Regions from separate parts of the Yersinia sp. SCPM-O-B-9106 (C-191) genome, predicted to be linked through region 1. Evidence: predicted binding sites of a transcription regulator. Region 1 holds the regulator's gene; each other region holds the start of a gene.

Region 1 (4,372 bases):
AAAGTGACGCCAAGGCGAGCGGCATTCCGCAAGGCACTGGATTTAAAAGATAAATAGCTGGTGAGTGCTGGCCAGAACGGCTGAGATAGCTGGCTGGACATCAAAGCGCGTTCATACTGCGGGCGTTGGTCGCTCAGGATTTGGGTAACATGGCTGATATGGTAATAGAAGAATTGTGCCGCTGGGTTATCCGGATGCTGCTGGGCAATCTCTTCCAGTTCGACCAGCGCATCATCTGCACTGAAATGATTTTTCGCTCGGTGATGATAGAGAATATCATCGGCGATGGTGCGCATTTGCGTCGAGATAACCTGCATATTGCGCTTAAGGACTTTCTCTATCGGGCTTTGGTCAATTAACTCTTGCGTTTTTTCTGACTGACTCACTGCCGCGGTGATGTGTTCCTGTAAATCGAGCGCCATCTGAAACAAGTTCAATAGCCGTTTCCGCTCTTTTTTAGTGGCATTGTCTATCAAGTTAAATTGCTGATAAATCTGATTAATCTTGTCCATTATACCTTGTTGCCGGTCAAGCAACGGCGGTATTGCCTTTTCTAGCGCCACATGTTGACCCAACAAACTGTATTTAGCATCACAATAATCGGCCAACAAATGATAAAGCTGACTCAATGGCTCACGGATCGGCTGGTCTTTACATAACCGGAACCATAGCCAGGTAAATAGGCCATACCAGAGAGTCCCCACGGCACACATCAATGGCGCTTGCCAGATAGGCGTACGGCCTACCATGCTGAGGCTAAAAATAGCGGCGATAAGTGCGGCGGGGAGCAGGCGGCCATTGAGCTGGCTGATAGCGCCACTGACACCCAATATTAATGCCAAGCCAAGCATCACCGCAGGTAATGGAATATCCCACAGCAGCAGTTGTTGAGTCAGAAAACTACTGAAAGTAAAGATAGCCCCGCCGACAATCAGTCGCTGGAAGAAATGTTGATGGGGGGTATCTAGCGCTGCAATATTACAGCAGGCGGGTATCAGGGAGAACATCAACCCCAACCGCAATTCGCCTATCGCGAACCCCAATGCCGCCGGCAAGCAGAGAACAAGTGTCTGGCGGAGTGCATAATTGACTTCAGGATGATAAATAAGCCGTTGCCAATTCATATAGGCCCCAGAGATTTATTAATTACATAACATATACCCAGAAGGCGGCAATTGAGCGAGTCCCCAAGAATCTACTTACTTTAAGGTCAACGACCAGTAAGTGACTGGGGTGACAAATCTGCTGGGAGCAGATTTGAACGCTGCTTGCAGCGGCCTCGCAGAGGCGAGGCCCATGGACGGGCCGAGTAGTGAAAGCAGCCAACACACATGCAGCTTGAAGTATAACGGGTATAGAAGAAAACTGGTGCCGAGGGTATCGGCACCAGTTTATAGGGAATTAACGAGTGCCGTAAACGACAATCGTTTTACCATGCGCGGAGATCAGATTTTGATCTTCTAGCATTTTTAGTATCCGCCCCACAGTTTCGCGGGAACAGCCAACTATTTGACCAATTTCCTGGCGGGTAATCTTTATCTGCATCCCATCTGGGTGGGTCATGGCATCCGGTTGTTTTGCCAGATTAAGCAGCGTTTGTGCAATGCGCCCAGTGGCATCCAGGAAGGCGAGGTTACCCACTTTCTCAGATGTTATCTGTAAGCGATTCGCCATTTGTGACGACAGGCGCATCAAGATATCTGGATTAACCTGAATCAGCTGACGGAATTTTTTGTAAGAAATTTCAGCCACTTCACAGGCGGTTTTTGCCCTAACCCAAGCACTACGTTCTTGGCCTTCTTCAAATAATCCAAGCTCGCCGATGAAATCTCCCTGGTTTAAATAGGAGAGAATCATCTCTTTACCTTCTTCATCTTTGATAAGCACCGCAACGGAGCCTTTCACGATGTAGTAAAGCGTTTCGGCTTTTTCACCTTGGTGAATTAGCGTACTTTTCGATGGATATTTGTGGATATGGCAATGAGGCAGGAACCATTCGAGAGTCGGGTCTGTTTGTGGCTTGCCGAGAACCATTCGCTGTTATCCTCTGTTGTTATCGCAGCCTAACTTAACAGGGCTCAGAGTTCCCTGTACGGCGTGCTTATAAAATACACTTTCATTTAGCATATTAATTTGCTCAACTGCCGAAAGGTATAGCCAAGATGCGTACCGAGTAGAAACCCTTCACTGAGTATTGAGAAGCTACCCTATTTAATTCTAAATACAACACTTTCGGTTCTGTTTGTAGCACAGGATGAGGTCGGTGTCTTGTGTTGTATCGCTTCAGCATGATGAACATCGGGTTACATTGCCAGTTTGTAAATGAAAGGGTAGTCTGAATGAGAAAATTTAACCGGGAGCATGAGTTATGCAAGCACGTGTAAAGTGGGTTGAAGGGCTGACATTTTTAGGTGAATCCGCATCTGGTCATCAAGTTTTAATGGATGGAAATGCAGGAGATAAAGCCCCTAGCCCGATGGAAATGTTGTTAATGTCGGCGGGGGGCTGTAGCGCAATTGATGTCGTTTCCATTTTGCAAAAGGGGCGCAACGATGTGCGCGATTGCGAAGTGACATTAACCTCGCAGCGCCGGGAAGAAGCACCGCGCCTGTTTACCCAAATTAACCTGCATTTTATTGTCAGCGGCAAAGGGTTGACTGATAAAATTGTTGAGCGTGCAGTTGAGCTTTCAGCAGAGAAATATTGCTCGGTTTCTTTGATGTTAGGGAAAGCGGCGACTATTACCCACAGTTTTGAGATCCGCGAAATCGCCTAAATAAATCCTTCGCCCTTGCAGCTGCAGAGTTGCTAACCGCCTACCTGCAGCTCCAAGACAGAAGAATTATCCGATCTTCTTGCCTTCCAGCAATTGCTGCACCAGCGGGGCCATAATCAGCTCCATTGCCAGCCCCATCTTCCCGCCGGGGACAACCAACGTGTTGATATTGGAAATAAAAGACCCTTGCAGCATTGCCAATAAGTAGGGGAAATCGATTTGGTCCAAACCTCGGAAATGAATGACAACAAAACTTTCATCCAGTGAGGGAATGGCTTTAGCAGCAAATGGGTTTGAGGTATCGACGGTCGGCACGCGCTGAAAGTTAATGTGGGTGCGCGAGAACTGCGGCGTAATGTAGCTAATGTAATCGTCCATGGAGCGCACCACGGAATCCATCACCGCCTCACGGGAATGGCCGCGCTCACCGGTATCCCGGACTAATTTTTGAATCCACTCCAGGTTGACGATGGGCACCACGCCGACCAGTAAATCTACATGTTTTGCCACATCATGATGCTCGGTCACGACTCCGCCGTGCAGCCCTTCATAAAATAATACATCGGTGGGTTCTGGCAGCGCCTCCCAAGGGGTGAAAGTGCCCGGAATTTGGTTATAAGGTACAGCTTCATCATAAGTGTGCAAATACTTACGTGAACGCCCCGAGCCATTTTTGCCGTACTCTTCCACACTGTCTTCTAACTGACCAAAGTCATTGGCTTCTGGGCCAAAATAGCTGATATGACGCCCTTGATCCCGTGCCTTACGGATGACGGTATCCATTTCTGGGCGGGTATAGCGGTGGAAGCTATCGCCCTCAATTTGCGCCGCGCGAATATTCAATTGCTGAAAAATTTTGCGAAACGCCAGGCTGGTTGTCGTCGTCCCTGCGCCACTTGAGCCGGTGACGGCTATAACCGGATGTTTAGTTGACATATTAGCTGTAACTCCATGGGGTTAGATCCTCAGTGGACAGGCTGAAATTGGCTGTTTTTTAGCGCTAATGGCTGATTTTTTTAGGGCTAAGGGCTATTTTTAGGGCAAATTGTCCGGCTTGTCACTCTGATTTTACTCGGCGAGTGTCGTGATCCGGCGAGGATTATGGCAACTCTTCGGCACCGGCTCGAAATGCACCGCGCGGCATAATATTGATGGTCTCGTGTAACTCGGACCAGACCAAAACCGCCCCACCACTGACCAACTGACGGCGGACGTCTTCGACTTTTTGGGTCAATGAGCGCTCATGCTCGCCGTAATCTGTGCCTTCACGTAGCACAAAGGCTTCCAGCAGATTATCCAGTGTTTCACTGTCGACTTGTTGCCAAGGGATCATCATGATGATTGCTCCAAATAGGGGGAAAGCCAGGCTGGAATACGTTGTTCCAGCCACATTTGTGGGTGTTTTAAGGAGCCGCCGACAAAACCGACATGGCCGCCGTGCTCTGTGAGCTGATAATCAATATTGTCCGGTAACTCGTTGAGATTCGGGATAACCTCGGCGGTCATGAATGGATCATCTTTGGCATGAATGATAAGTAGCGGCGTCTTAATTTGTGACAACTTAGGTAAAGCGCTACAACGCCGATAATAATCCAA
Region 2 (4,372 bases), 1.3 Mb from region 1:
CTCAATCCTTCTGAGATCATCTGTGCGATGATTTGCTCAGCAATACCACAACCGGCAGAACCGGCACCGAGGAAGGTGACTGTTTGGTCGCGCAACTGGCTACCAGCGGCATGACTGGCGGCAATCAGGCTACCCAAGGTGACCGCTGCAGTACCTTGAATATCATCATTGAAACAGCACAACTCATCACGATAGCGGTTAAGCAGCGGAGTCGCGTTATTCTGAGCAAAATCCTCAAACTGCAACAACACATTCGGCCAGCGACGTTTTACTGCCTGAATGAACTCATCAACAAATGCATAATATTCATCGCCGGAAATTCGCGGGTGACGCCAGCCCATATACAGCGGGTCATTCAGGCGTTGTGGATTGTTGGTGCCCACATCCAACACCACTGGCAAAGTATAAGCTGGGCTGATACCACCACACGCGGTATACAGTGAGAGTTTCCCAATGGGAATGCCCATACCGCCGATACCCTGATCGCCAAGGCCAAGAATACGTTCGCCGTCGGTGACCACGATAACCTTAACATTCTGCTTGGTGGCATTTTGCAGCATGTCATCAATGTGTTCACGGTTCGGATAGGAGATAAATAACCCGCGCGCGCGGCGATAGATATCCGAAAAGTGTTCGCAAGCTTCGCCTACAGTCGGGGTATAAATAATGGGCATCATCTCACTGAGATGGGCTTCCAGCAGGCGGTAAAACAGAGTCTCATTGGTATCTTGAATATTACGCAGATAAATATGTTTATCATCGTCGTTTTTGAAATCTTGATACTGGCGGTAAGCACGCTCGGCCTGTTCCTCAATGGTTTCAACCGCTTCCGGTAATAAGCCGTGTAAATTGAAGTGGCTGCGCTCATCATTAGTGAAGGCGCTACCTTTATTCAATAAAGGGAATTCCAATAGGATGGGGCCAGCGTAAGGGATGTACAAGGGGCGCTTACTTTCGTATTCCAGTTCCATGAGTTTTACTCTTTGACTTTGGGTAGAGACAGTAATTGTTACCCCGATCCTAAAAGATAAGAAAAATATGTACAGCTTTTGTTAGTTAAATAAAACAACTGTGGGTAAAAGTGCGAGCCAACTTACAGATTCAATAGCTAATCAGCAACATGCGGTGTTTTATTGCGCAATACCCCGCATGCCATTGCATGCTGCGTTGTCATTCGAGGAGCATTTTGTTTGCATGGCAGATAAAACTCACCTGCTGGCACAAAAAAACATCACATTGGAGGAGTATCTGGTACAGCCTCATTTGCTGATAGCCCTTCAGGCCGTGGTGGGGACTGATTTATTACTGACTGTCGCCAGCCGGGTGGTGACTGAGCAAAGTGATAACCGGGGTTAGTCAGATAACCCCGGATTAAGCGCTATTCGTTTAAAATGTCACGCGTTTTACATCAGAGCAACCAAGGGAGGCCAGTGTGGCTTGAGTTGCAGCCCACTGAGTCAGTATCGGCTGGCTGCCTTCGACCAGCACTGCGCGGCGAATAGCACCACAATCTTTGCCTGAAAGATTGGTCAGGATCAATGCGGCTTGCAGTGGTGGCAAACTCGGGTTGAATGCCGCATTTTCAGCATAACGGCCTGCATAAATGTTGCCATCTGCAGTTTCTAATGCCACGCCGCTGTGAGAAAGGCTGTAAGGTGCATGGCTGTGGTTTGCACCATTAAGTGCCGCCTGAGTCAAGGCGTCAGTGTCAGTCACTTTATATTCGTGATTGACCGGGTCCATCAGCAGGGTGGTGATATCCAGATCTTTCGGACCGAAAGAGTCAGGTAAATATTGTCCCAGTGTTGAAGCCGGGCGGCCTGGTAGATGAATGTGCAGGCCAGTTCCGCTGTTCAATTCATTCATAAACTGGCGGCAATGACCACATGGCGTGTAATTAACGGTAATAGAAACCAAGCTGGCCTCATTGCGCAGCCATGCATGGGTGACAGCGCACTGTTCGGCATGAATGGTTTGTTGCAATGGGGCACCACTGAACTCCATATTGGCACCGAAATAGAGATTACCGCTAACCCCCCTGGCAATGGCCCCGACCTTAAAATGGGAGATAGGCGTTAGCGCACAAGCGGCGGCCAGTGGTAACAACGAAAATGCTAGCGCATCGTCATCTAACCCACTGATGCTCTTCACTGTTTCAACTTGCTTAGCTGTCAGCATTGCAGGGAAATCGTTTGCGCTCAAGATAGGTTCAAGGGCGGATTGCAGTGAGGCGGGCAACGTAGCCCAAGCGTCATGGAAACGTGCTTGCATAGGGTTCTCTCCAATAGTTACGGGAAACTATTTTAGGCAGCTTAGGGTTTTCTTGGTGTGATGTGGATCTCGTTATATATGAAATCTATGCAAGTAAAATCCCAAATGAGAGATGTATCTCAAATTTATACCGTCATCCTCAGCCAAATAAATGTAGCAGTATCGGAAATAAAAAGGGCGCCAGCAGTGAAGTAATAATCCCGCAGATAACCAAGGCGAGCGAGCTGAACGCCCCTTCCTGGAAATCTAACTCCGCACAACGGGCAGTACCGAGGGCGTGCGAAGCGGTTCCCATTGCCAAGCCGCGCGAGGCTTTGGTGGTGATTTTTAACAGATTCAACAAGCTGTGACCAAAAACGGCCCCCAGAATGCCGACAAAAATAACGCATACCGCACTGATGGCCGGTAAACCATGAATAGATTCGGCCACGGCCATGGCGATCGGCGTAGTGACGGATTTCGGCAATACTGAGGCTGCAATTTCAGGGGTTGCCCCCATCCACAGGGCAACGGCAGTGCCACTGACCATGGCGGTAATACTGCCGATAAAACAGATGCTAATGATAGATTTCCAGCGGGCACGGATCTGATGCAGCTGTTCATACAGCGGGAAAGCCAATGCCACCACTGCCGGCTGCAACAGGTCATTCAGGATTTTGCTGCCCGCGAAATAGTTGGCATAGGGCATATGTGTCACTAACAACAATGGAATGATGACAACCATTGATATCAATAATGGGTTGAGCAGCGGCATTTTCAGCCAGCGGGCCAAACGACGGGCGCTGAAGAACACAATGAGAGTCAGTGGTAGTGACCACCATAAGTTGCTGATCATTTGTCTTCCTCCGTGTGGGTCGGAGAACCAATCACTTTGCGTTCACGGTGGACATAATGCGAGCTGTAAGCCACCACCAACATTACAATCAGGGTGCTGACAAAACAGGAAACCACGATCGGGCCAAATTGCTTGGTCAGTTGATCATAATATTGCATTACGCCGACACCGATCGGCACAAACAGTAGCGCCATATAGCGGATCAACAGGTGGCAGCCGGGCTTCACCCAGGTTGAAGGCAAAACCTGTGAGGCAAGCAAGGCAAACAAAATCAGCATGCCGATGATGCTACCGGGGATGGTGATGGGCAGCAGCAAGGCCAGCGCCTTACCCGCCCATAAGCACAGGTAGATAATGGCGAAAGCCCGCAGATACTGCCAGCAAAGTGAAGTCACATTGCGCATAAAAAGAGTCCTGAGTGACAGAATGTATTCATCATACAATTAAGTTTAGCACTGTGCCAGTCATCACAGTATGAATAAAATACCCATCATTTTTCAAATTACAGGGGGCTGGCTGTCGGCTCTTCTTGCCTTTTAGCCAGTTGGTAGCCGCGATAGAAGAATGCCAGCCCCAAAATAGCTGCAACAATCAGCATATAGAACATCATTTCTGGTGCTGCATAAGCTAACAAAAAGCCGCAAAGTACCGGATTAGCCGCACCACCTAACTGACCGAGATTCTGTACCCCATAGTAACTACCCTTAAGATTTGCTGGGGCAATAAAATCGATAAACAGGTATTCGACCGGGATAACAATAATCTCACCCAATGAGAAAATCGCCATCGCCAGCATCCACACGGGAATTGACTGCTGAGCCACCATAAATCCGAACAAGCCAATAATAAAGAACAGTGTGCCGAGCATTAGCCAACGCATTAAATTTTGTTGATTCATACGGCGGCTTAATAGGTATTGCAAAGTAATGACAATGGCCGCATTGACCGTCATCACGGCACCAATCACTTGATAAGCAAATTTGGCATCAGACACGGTAATCAGGTATTGAGATAAGTAGCCGGAGAACTGGCCAAAAACCACTGCACTGAGCATGCTCCCAATAGTGAAATAAATCAGCCGCTTATCATGGCGCAAAATACGGAATGTCTGGCGGAAATCTGGCACGGATTCGGTCTGTGTCTGTTCGGCGATTGACATATCAGCGCTGTTTATTCTGAATTTCAAGATAATGGCCACCAATAACGCCAGTATTCCCGAAATGATAAAAGGGACTTGCGGGCCGATGTTGACGACCAACACCCCTA
Region 3 (4,372 bases), 1.2 Mb from region 1:
ATGCCTGATGCATATCATCCAAATGGTCAAAGGCCACGGCGGGGGCTTTCAGCAATGCCGAGCGGGTCACGCCATTGGGAAAGTAGCGGTCGGCAAAGGGTTTTGACGCCACAAACAGATAATCCAGTGCGCCGAGCTGATCAACCAGACAGCTTGGCAACGGTTGAGGCTGGATACTGACCGCGCCCACCACCTCGCCACGGCGTAACCGCTCTTGAGTGCGGGTTTCATCTTCGACTTGTAAATTCAGCCGAATAGGAGAGTCCGCCAACACCGGTTTTAGCGCCGGTAGCAGCCAGGTTGCCAGACTGTCGGCATTAACCGCCAATGACAGCAATAGCGGGGTATCGCCGCCGTTATCATTGCCGAGCCACTCTTCTTCCAGCAGTTCAACCTGATGCAGTAAGGCAAGCAATTTCTGCCCTTGTTCAGTTGGACGCGGGGGCACAGTGCGCACCAATAGCGGCTGACCGAACAGGTTTTCCAACTGCTTAATGCGTTGAGATACCGCCGATTGGGTGATGCAGAGTTTTTGTGCCGCGCGTTCAAAACCGCGTTCACGGATCACCGCGTCCAGCGCTTGTAGCGTACGGTAGTCTGGGCGTTTCATCGGAGTCATCTCTCCAAATATTTAAGTTAATACCGCACTATGCCACATTTTGTTCATTTTTCTATGTTGGAATACCGGATGGCTCGCCATAAATAAACCGACGTAACTGTGATCTAGCTAGAATTACCGCCTATATGAGCCGGCTTTATTGCGATGTTTTATCATATATATGCTCTATAATGACGTCAGGTTTTCTTTCACATCAAGGCGTGAACTTACCATGACTCAGGATGAACTTAAAAAAGCAGTGGGCTGGGCAGCATTAGATTATGTCAAACCCGGCACTATCGTTGGGGTCGGCACCGGCTCTACGGCGGCACATTTTATTGATGCTCTTGCCTCCATCAAAGGCCAGATTGAAGGAGCGGTTTCCAGCTCTGATGCCTCTACCGCCAAGCTGAAAAGCTATGGCATTCAGGTGTTTGATTGCAATGAAGTCGATGTGCTGGATATTTATGTTGATGGCGCTGATGAAATTAACAGCCAAATGCAGATGATTAAAGGCGGTGGCGCAGCACTGACCCGCGAGAAAATCATTGCGGCCATTTCCCGTAAATTCATCTGTATTGCAGATGCTTCCAAGCAGGTTGATGTTTTGGGTAAGTTCCCACTGCCGGTCGAAGTTATCCCGATGGCGCGTTCTTATGTCGCCCGCGAGCTGGTGAAATTGGGCGGGTTACCTGAATATCGCCAAAATGTTCTGACGGATAATGGCAATGTTATTTTGGATGTGCACAACCTGACTATATTGGATGCCATTGCGCTCGAAAATAAAATTAATGGCATCGCCGGTGTTGTCACCGTGGGGTTATTTGCCAACCGAGGTGCTGATGTGGCGCTGATTGGTACTGCCGATGGTGTTAAGACGGTCGTGCTCAAGTAGTTGAATGAATATTATTTAGGGTGAGGTTTTTGGCTTCACCCTGATAAATTGTGCCTTTAAATATCTTTTCTTAAAATCATTAAATTTGGTGATATATATCACATTTAATCATTTCATTTTCTTAACCTGCCATTAACTCACTCCCTGCCAGTTTTTTATTCCATAAATTAACATTTGCACTGCTTGTTATGCTGACGGGTGGGCAATCGTTTGTATTGCCGCCCGCGAAATATTTGTTATGTTGACTGGGTGCTGACCGGATTCATTCGATATCGTCAGCCACATCTGAAGTCTGAAAATAGGGTCGGGGACATGGCAAAAGTATCACTGGAGAAAGACAGAATTAAGTTTCTGTTAGTGGAAGGGGTGCACCAGAGCACGGTTGATAATCTGCGTGCAGCCGGTTATAGCAATATTGAATATCATAAAGGTGCCTTAGACACCGAATCACTGAAAGAATCTATTCGTGATGCTCACTTCGTTGGGATTCGATCGCGTACACATCTGTCCGAAGAAGTCTTTGCTGCAGCAGAAAAGTTGGTTGCAGTAGGTTGTTTCTGTATCGGTACTAATCAGGTTGATTTAAAAGCGGCGACTAAACGTGGTGTGCCGGTATTCAATGCGCCTTTCTCCAATACCCGTTCGGTCGCTGAAATGGTACTGGGCGAGTTACTGCTAATGTTCCGCGGTATTCCATCTGCTAACGCCAAAGCGCACCGTGGCGAGTGGAATAAGCTGGCTGTTGGCTCCTATGAAGCCCGTGGCAAAAAGCTGGGGATTATCGGCTATGGTCATATCGGGACTCAGCTCGGTATTCTGGCTGAAAGTGTCGGGATGAAAGTGTTCTTCTACGATATTGAAAATAAACTGTCTTTGGGGAATGCGCAGCAGGTTCGCCACCTGTCTGATTTGCTGAATATGAGTGATGTGATTAGCTTGCATGTGCCAGAAAATCACTCGACTAAAAATATGATTGGCCCTGAGCAGTTGGCTCTGATGAAACCGGGCGCGATGCTGATTAATGCTTCTCGTGGGACTGTCGTTGATATCCCGGCACTCTGTGATGCATTGGCCAGTAATCATCTGGCAGGGGCGGCAATCGACGTTTTCCCTGAAGAGCCAGCAACCAATAAAGACCCGTTCAATTCACCATTGTGCGAGTTTGATAATGTGTTATTGACTCCGCATATTGGTGGTTCCACTCAGGAAGCACAGGAAAATATTGGTGATGAAGTAGCCGGTAAACTGGCGAAGTATTCCGATAACGGCTCAACGCTGTCTGCGGTTAACTTCCCAGAGGTTTCTCTGCCAGCCCATGGTGATAACACTCGCCGTCTGCTGCATATTCATGAGAACCGCCCTGGTATTCTGACCAGCATTAACAAAATTTTTGCTGAGCAGAACGTCAACATTGCGGCGCAGTATTTGCAAACCAGCGCTGATATCGGTTATGTCGTTATTGATGTTGAAACGGATAATGCAGAGAATGCAGAGAATGCATTGCAGGCTATGAAGGCGATTCCAGGGACTATCCGTTCGCGTTTGCTTTACTAGTCAATGTGGTACTGATATGACTAAACACCCGCTATGTATAATATCGGGTGTTTTTTTATGTTGAACGCCCTGGCTCACCAGCGCCATATTTTGGTCGGTGTCACAATCTCTGGCAACGGCACATCCCAATGTTCATTCGGCAAATGCTCGACTCGCTGGCAATCATGAGCCAGACCAATAGGATAGGGGCCACCTTGCTGCCAGTTTTGCAGTGTTCTGTCATAGAAGCCACCACCCATACCTAAACGCTGCCCGTGGCTATCAAATGCCACCAGCGGGGTTATCACCACGTCTAATTGGTTTAAGGGCAGCACATCGCGTACATCTAATTGGGGTTCCAAGATTTTCAAACGATTACGAATGAGCTGGCTATCAGGGTGATAGTGGAGAAACAGTAAATGACCGGGGCTGAAAGGATGAAGAACTGGGAGATAAACTTGTTTTTTCTGCTGCCACAATAGTTCGATAACTGGGGCGGTATCTAACTCGCCATCAAAAGACAGAAATAGGGCAATAGTATGGGCTTGTTGGATTTTGTCGTGGGAAGCGATTTGTTGAGCGGCGAGATTGGCGGATTGCTGCTGTTGTTCGGGAGTCAAAAGACGCCGACGTTCACGAATTTCACTGCGGATTTTTTTTCGCTCAATGGCATGCAGTTGATTTGAAAGCATATTATTGACTTAAAAAACATACGATTGAGGTAAATGAATAGAAAGTTGTCTGTATCAAAATGAACGTGATAACCGAAATGCGTGTTACACGATAAGAAAGGGATCTCCGAGATGCCGCCGCAGGCTGTAACCCTTGAACCCATGGTTCAAGGTGAACGCAGCGTCGCAACCTTAAGGCTTCTCGGCGAACCGAGCATGCGCACCAGTTACGGAGTCGCTACATTCTGTTGGTATTAATTATCGGCTCAGGGGACGGGCCCGCTGGCAAACATCTCAGAGAAATTCTTTACTCACTGCTGAATCTATCATTCAACAGAGATTTATTCAAACTGTGCATCCTGACGTTCAGAGATGCGACCCTGTTCAAGCAACGCTTGTTCAATGGTCTGTTGTAACATCCGAATACGTTGCTCCATATTGGATGCATAGTCACGGGTTTTCAACCTTTCCTGAGCTAATTCGTGACATACGTTCAACGCCGCGATGAAAACTAACTGCTCAGTATTGGTGACTCTAGTGCGAACTTTCAGATCTTGCAACCGTTGGTTAAGATCTTCTGCTGCCATGTTCAACGCATCTTGTTGTTCTGGCGGGCAGTTCACTCTTAACGATCGACCAAAAATTTGAATATCTACCGGTTGTGCAGACATGCGA
Region 4 (4,372 bases), 600 kb from region 1:
CTGGCGCTGCTCACACAAGCACTGAATGCACCGACTGAAGCCAAACTGGCTGAGTTGGCAGCTTACAGCGCACCAATCCGCGCCCGCCGTGCTTCCAGCCGTGTGCATAACGCGCAAGTAGAACAACGTTTGGCGGCCATCACTGCGCAAGATATTGAACGTCAACTGCCTTATGAAGCACGTGCGGCTGCTCAGCGTAAGCGCTTTAATCTGCCCGCCTGGCCGACCACCACCATTGGCTCATTCCCGCAAACCACCGAGATCCGTGGCTTGCGTTTGGACTTCAAACAAGGCCGCCTGGACGGCAAAAACTACCGCACCGGTATTAGCGAGCATATCAAGCAAGCTATTGCAGAGCAGGAACGTTTGGGTCTGGACGTGCTAGTGCATGGTGAAGCTGAACGTAATGACATGGTGGAATATTTCGGCGAGCATCTGGACGGTTTTGTCTTTACGCAAAATGGTTGGGTGCAGAGCTACGGTTCACGTTGCGTTAAGCCGCCAGTCATTATTGGTGATATTAGCCGCCCTGAAGCCATTACTGTTGAATGGGCTAAATATGCTCAATCTTTGACAGACAAACCGGTAAAAGGGATGTTAACTGGGCCGGTGACCATTCTGTGCTGGTCATTCCCGCGCGAAGATGTCAGCCGTGAAACCATTGCTAAACAAATTGCGTTAGCATTGCGCGATGAAGTAGAGGACTTGGAAAAAGCCGGTATCGGCATCATCCAAATTGATGAGCCTGCACTGCGCGAAGGCCTGCCGCTGCGCCGTGCGGACTGGCAAGCTTATCTACAGTGGGCAGTTGATGCCTTTAAATTGAATGCTGCGGTTGCACAAAATGATACCCAAATTCACACCCATATGTGTTATTGCGAGTTCAATGACATCATGGATTCCATTGCTGCGCTGGATGCGGATGTGATTACCATCGAAACTTCCCGCTCAGATATGGAACTGCTGGAGTCATTTGAAGATTTCGCTTATCCCAATGAAATTGGGCCCGGCGTTTATGATATTCACTCACCGAATGTGCCAAGTGTGGAATGGATTGAAGCTTTATTACGCAAAGCCGCCCAGCGTATCCCAGCGGAACGTCTGTGGGTTAACCCGGACTGTGGTTTGAAAACCCGGGGTTGGCCGGAAACTCGCCAGGCACTGGCGAACATGGTTCTGGCGGCGCAACGTCTGCGCGAAGAACAGGCCTGATTATTTATCTCAATAACAGGGCGTGCAAGCGCCCTTGTTGCTGTTTATCTGCTTCAACTATTATCTTCTTCAGTGACAGGATTCCCGGCGACTCCGTGCTGCGAAAACCAGTCAAGCATGCGCTGCCAACCATCAAGTGCCGATTCTTCATGGTAGCTTGGGCGGTAATCAGCATTAAATGCATGCCCTGCATCCGGATAGACAATGATTTCAGCATCGGCATTTGCGGCTCGTAATGCCTGGCGCATGATATCGATATGTTCTTGCGTGATACTACCGTCTTTACCGCCATACAATCCGAGCACCGGAGCACTGAGATCCACTGCAATATCAACCGGATATTTCGGCAACAGCAAGGTTTTTTCTCCCACCAGTTTGCCATACCAGGCTACCGCCGCTTTTAATTGCGGATTATGGGCGGCATACAGCCATGCAATTCGTCCACCCCAACAAAAACCAGTAATGGCTAATTTGCTAGTATCCCCACCATGGCGCGATGCCCAGTGGGCGGTATGGTCAAGGTCGACCATAACCTGCCGGTCGGGTACTTTGCTGACCAGATTTTTAACTAATGCATTGATATCATCATATTCTTTGGCATCACCTTGGCGAAAGTACAGCTCAGGGGCGATGGCCAGATAGCCCTGTTTCGCCAATCTGCGGCAGATATCTTGAATGTGTTCATGCACACCGAAGATTTCTTGCACAACAATAACTACAGGATATGGCCCCGAGTGTTGGGCCGGTTTAGCAACATAAGCCGGTAGCTCATCGCCTTGAGAGGGGATGGTGGTTTCTGTGCAGTGAATACCTTGCTGATCGGTATGGCGGATAGTCGAGGCCAGCGGATCGACCGCGGGCGTGAATCCGCTGACTGCCGATCTGAGAGTCATAGATTGATCAGTTTTCACTGTGGTCTCCTTACGAAATGAGGAAAATATGACTCGGTAAAGTCTTATTGGGTTGAGCTATCCATTGCCCTTGATATTTGCTGCTGACGATTTTAACTATAGGTAATATTTAAGATTAATGAGGCCAGGATGACAGTAATTAAGTGTTTTATTACGACATGGTGACATCCAATAAATAAATCGATGATAAGAAGATAGTCACCCAACAATTACCAATGAGTCCTATTATTGTTATTCATATCCAAAATCATTGATGCCGTGGGTTGTTTTTGTATGGAAAATAGACTCAATGAGTTAATAATGTGAAGCTAATCACATATATAATGTATTTGAAGTTATCATTTCTTTTGTCATGGTGACCATGATCACGAAATTATGTGGTGATTTTGAGTAAAGTATTCCTTTGTACCCCCTATAACATCTCTCATGAAAGAGGAGTCTCACACATGGCTAAATCCGACGTTTTTCACTTGGGCCTGACTAAGAATGATCTGCAAGGGGCGACTCTGGCGATCGTTCCGGGTGATCCACAGCGTGTTGAGAAAATCGCTAAATTGATGGATAACCCAGTACACCTGGCTTCGCATCGTGAATTTACCTCATGGCGTGCCGAACTCGATGGTAAAGCTGTGATTGTCTGCTCAACCGGTATCGGTGGCCCATCAACCTCTATTGCAGTTGAAGAGTTGGCGCAACTTGGTGTGCGGACGTTCCTGCGTATTGGTACTACTGGTGCCATTCAGCCACATATTAATGTTGGTGATGTATTAGTCACCACCGCAGCCGTGCGTTTAGACGGTGCCAGCCTCCATTTTGCTCCAATGGAATTCCCGGCCGTAGCTGATTTTGATTGCACCACAGCATTAGTGAATGCCGCTAAGTCAGTTGGTGCGAAAACTCATATTGGTGTCACAGCTTCTTCAGATACTTTCTATCCGGGACAAGAACGTTACGACACCTTCTCTGGCCGTGTTGTCCGCCGTTTTAAAGGCTCCATGGAAGAATGGCAAGCAATGGGCGTGATGAATTATGAAATGGAATCTGCCACTTTGTTGACCATGTGTGCTAGTCAGGGTCTGCGTGCCGGTATGGTCGCTGGGGTAATAGTTAACCGCACCCAGCAAGAGATCCCGAACGAAGAAACCATGAAAGCGACTGAAAGTCATGCAGTAAAAATTGTCGTTGAAGCGGCCCGCCACTTGCTGTAATTCATCCAGCTGATGGGTAACTAACCCATAGTGGATAAATCAATGAATATCATATGAGCGGGTCAGTTTACTGGCCCGTTCTTTATTTCGGCTGAGTATCTGTTAATGTCGTAGCTCTTATAATGGACAATAATAAGAGGAAAATATGACGACACCTGTTTTATCTCATCCTTCTCTACTGCCACTGGATGGTGGTATTAACTTCCGTGATCTCGGTGGTAACGTTGTTGCAGATGGCCGACGAATCAAGCGTGGGTTATTGTTTCGTTCGGGTTCGCTTGACCGTTTGAGTACCAAAGATTGTACTGTTCTCAGCAGTGGCTCCGTCACTCAAATTCTTGATTACCGCGATGCGGATGAAGTCCAGGCCAAACCCGATATCGTTTGGCAGGGTGCCAGTTATCACAATACTCCAGCCAATCCACTTAGTAGTGAAGTTAACGCCAATCTCGAGAAACTGACTAACGAGACGTTAGCAACATTTGATGCCCGTGCCTTTATGTTAGAGCTGTATCGCCGCTTGCCATTTAATAATCAAGCTTATAAACAGCTCGTCAGTTTGCTGCAAAATAGTGCTTCACCAGAGCATGTCGCTGCGGGCGTAGTACAACACTGTGCCGTCGGGAAAGACCGTACCGGTGTAGGTTCGGCCTTGGTGCTGTTTGCTTTAGGTGCCGATGAATCGACCGTATTGGAAGATTACCTGCTGACCGAAACGACACTCGCACCTTTCCGTGAGCATATGTTGGCGGAATTGGCGCTAAAGCTAAATGATCAAGCATTAGGACAATTCGCTTTTGTGCTGTCAGCTCGAGAAGAGTTTATCCAAACAGCACTGCGCAGTATTCAAGATCATTATGGTAGCCGTGAGCAGTGGCTACGGCAGGAGTTTGGTCTTGGCAGCACTGAGCGTGAAAAATTACAGTCATATTTCTTGGAATAGCAGTCATATTTCTTGAAATAGTTGTTCCCTAAGAAGCCGTTTTTCTAATTTGTCGTGTCTTGAGCCACCACTGAGTGGCTCTTTTTAACCGCTTAATG

The links. Region 1 encodes CRP, which controls carbon source genes, mostly activating them, when cyclic AMP is high. Its sites were predicted from a motif close to ATGTGANNNNNNTCACAT; they were not measured.
Region 2: cdd (cytidine deaminase) is a predicted target of CRP. The motif match lies at 2,327-2,344, and genes of this name have one in related genera.
Region 3: serA (phosphoglycerate dehydrogenase) is a predicted target of CRP. The motif match lies at 1,580-1,597, and genes of this name have one in related genera.
Region 4: udp (uridine phosphorylase) is a predicted target of CRP. The motif match lies at 2,424-2,441, and genes of this name have one in related genera.

What each region holds. Positions count from the first base shown of each region.
Region 1 covers NZ_CP110791.1:279,696-284,067, forward strand. Annotated here, with positions in the region: gene OP863_RS01085 (YccS/YhfK family putative transporter) at 1-1,124, opposite strand, end outside; gene crp (cAMP-activated global transcriptional regulator CRP) at 1,402-2,034, opposite strand; gene OP863_RS01095 (OsmC family protein) at 2,369-2,776, shown strand; gene OP863_RS01100 (phosphoribulokinase) at 2,843-3,712, opposite strand; gene OP863_RS01105 (YheU family protein) at 3,876-4,112, opposite strand; gene OP863_RS01110 (hydrolase) at 4,109-4,372, opposite strand, start outside.
Region 2 covers NZ_CP110791.1:1,601,825-1,606,196, forward strand. Annotated here, with positions in the region: gene OP863_RS07350 (NAD-dependent malic enzyme) at 1-971, opposite strand, end outside; gene OP863_RS07355 (hypothetical protein) at 1,195-1,356, shown strand; gene cdd (cytidine deaminase) at 1,387-2,271, opposite strand; gene OP863_RS07365 (CidB/LrgB family autolysis modulator) at 2,411-3,106, opposite strand; gene OP863_RS07370 (CidA/LrgA family protein) at 3,103-3,510, opposite strand; gene OP863_RS07375 (MFS transporter) at 3,609-4,372, opposite strand, start outside.
Region 3 covers NZ_CP110791.1:3,461,303-3,465,674, reverse strand. Annotated here, with positions in the region: gene OP863_RS15840 (LysR family transcriptional regulator ArgP) at 1-610, opposite strand, end outside; gene rpiA (ribose-5-phosphate isomerase RpiA) at 831-1,493, shown strand; gene serA (phosphoglycerate dehydrogenase) at 1,806-3,047, shown strand; gene OP863_RS15825 (5-formyltetrahydrofolate cyclo-ligase) at 3,122-3,718, opposite strand; RNA gene ssrS (6S RNA) at 3,818-4,001, opposite strand; gene zapA (cell division protein ZapA) at 4,039-4,368, opposite strand.
Region 4 covers NZ_CP110791.1:4,094,134-4,098,505, reverse strand. Annotated here, with positions in the region: gene metE (5-methyltetrahydropteroyltriglutamate--homocysteine S-methyltransferase) at 1-1,212, shown strand, start outside; gene OP863_RS18475 (dienelactone hydrolase family protein) at 1,266-2,123, opposite strand; gene udp (uridine phosphorylase) at 2,570-3,331, shown strand; gene OP863_RS18465 (tyrosine-protein phosphatase) at 3,477-4,274, shown strand.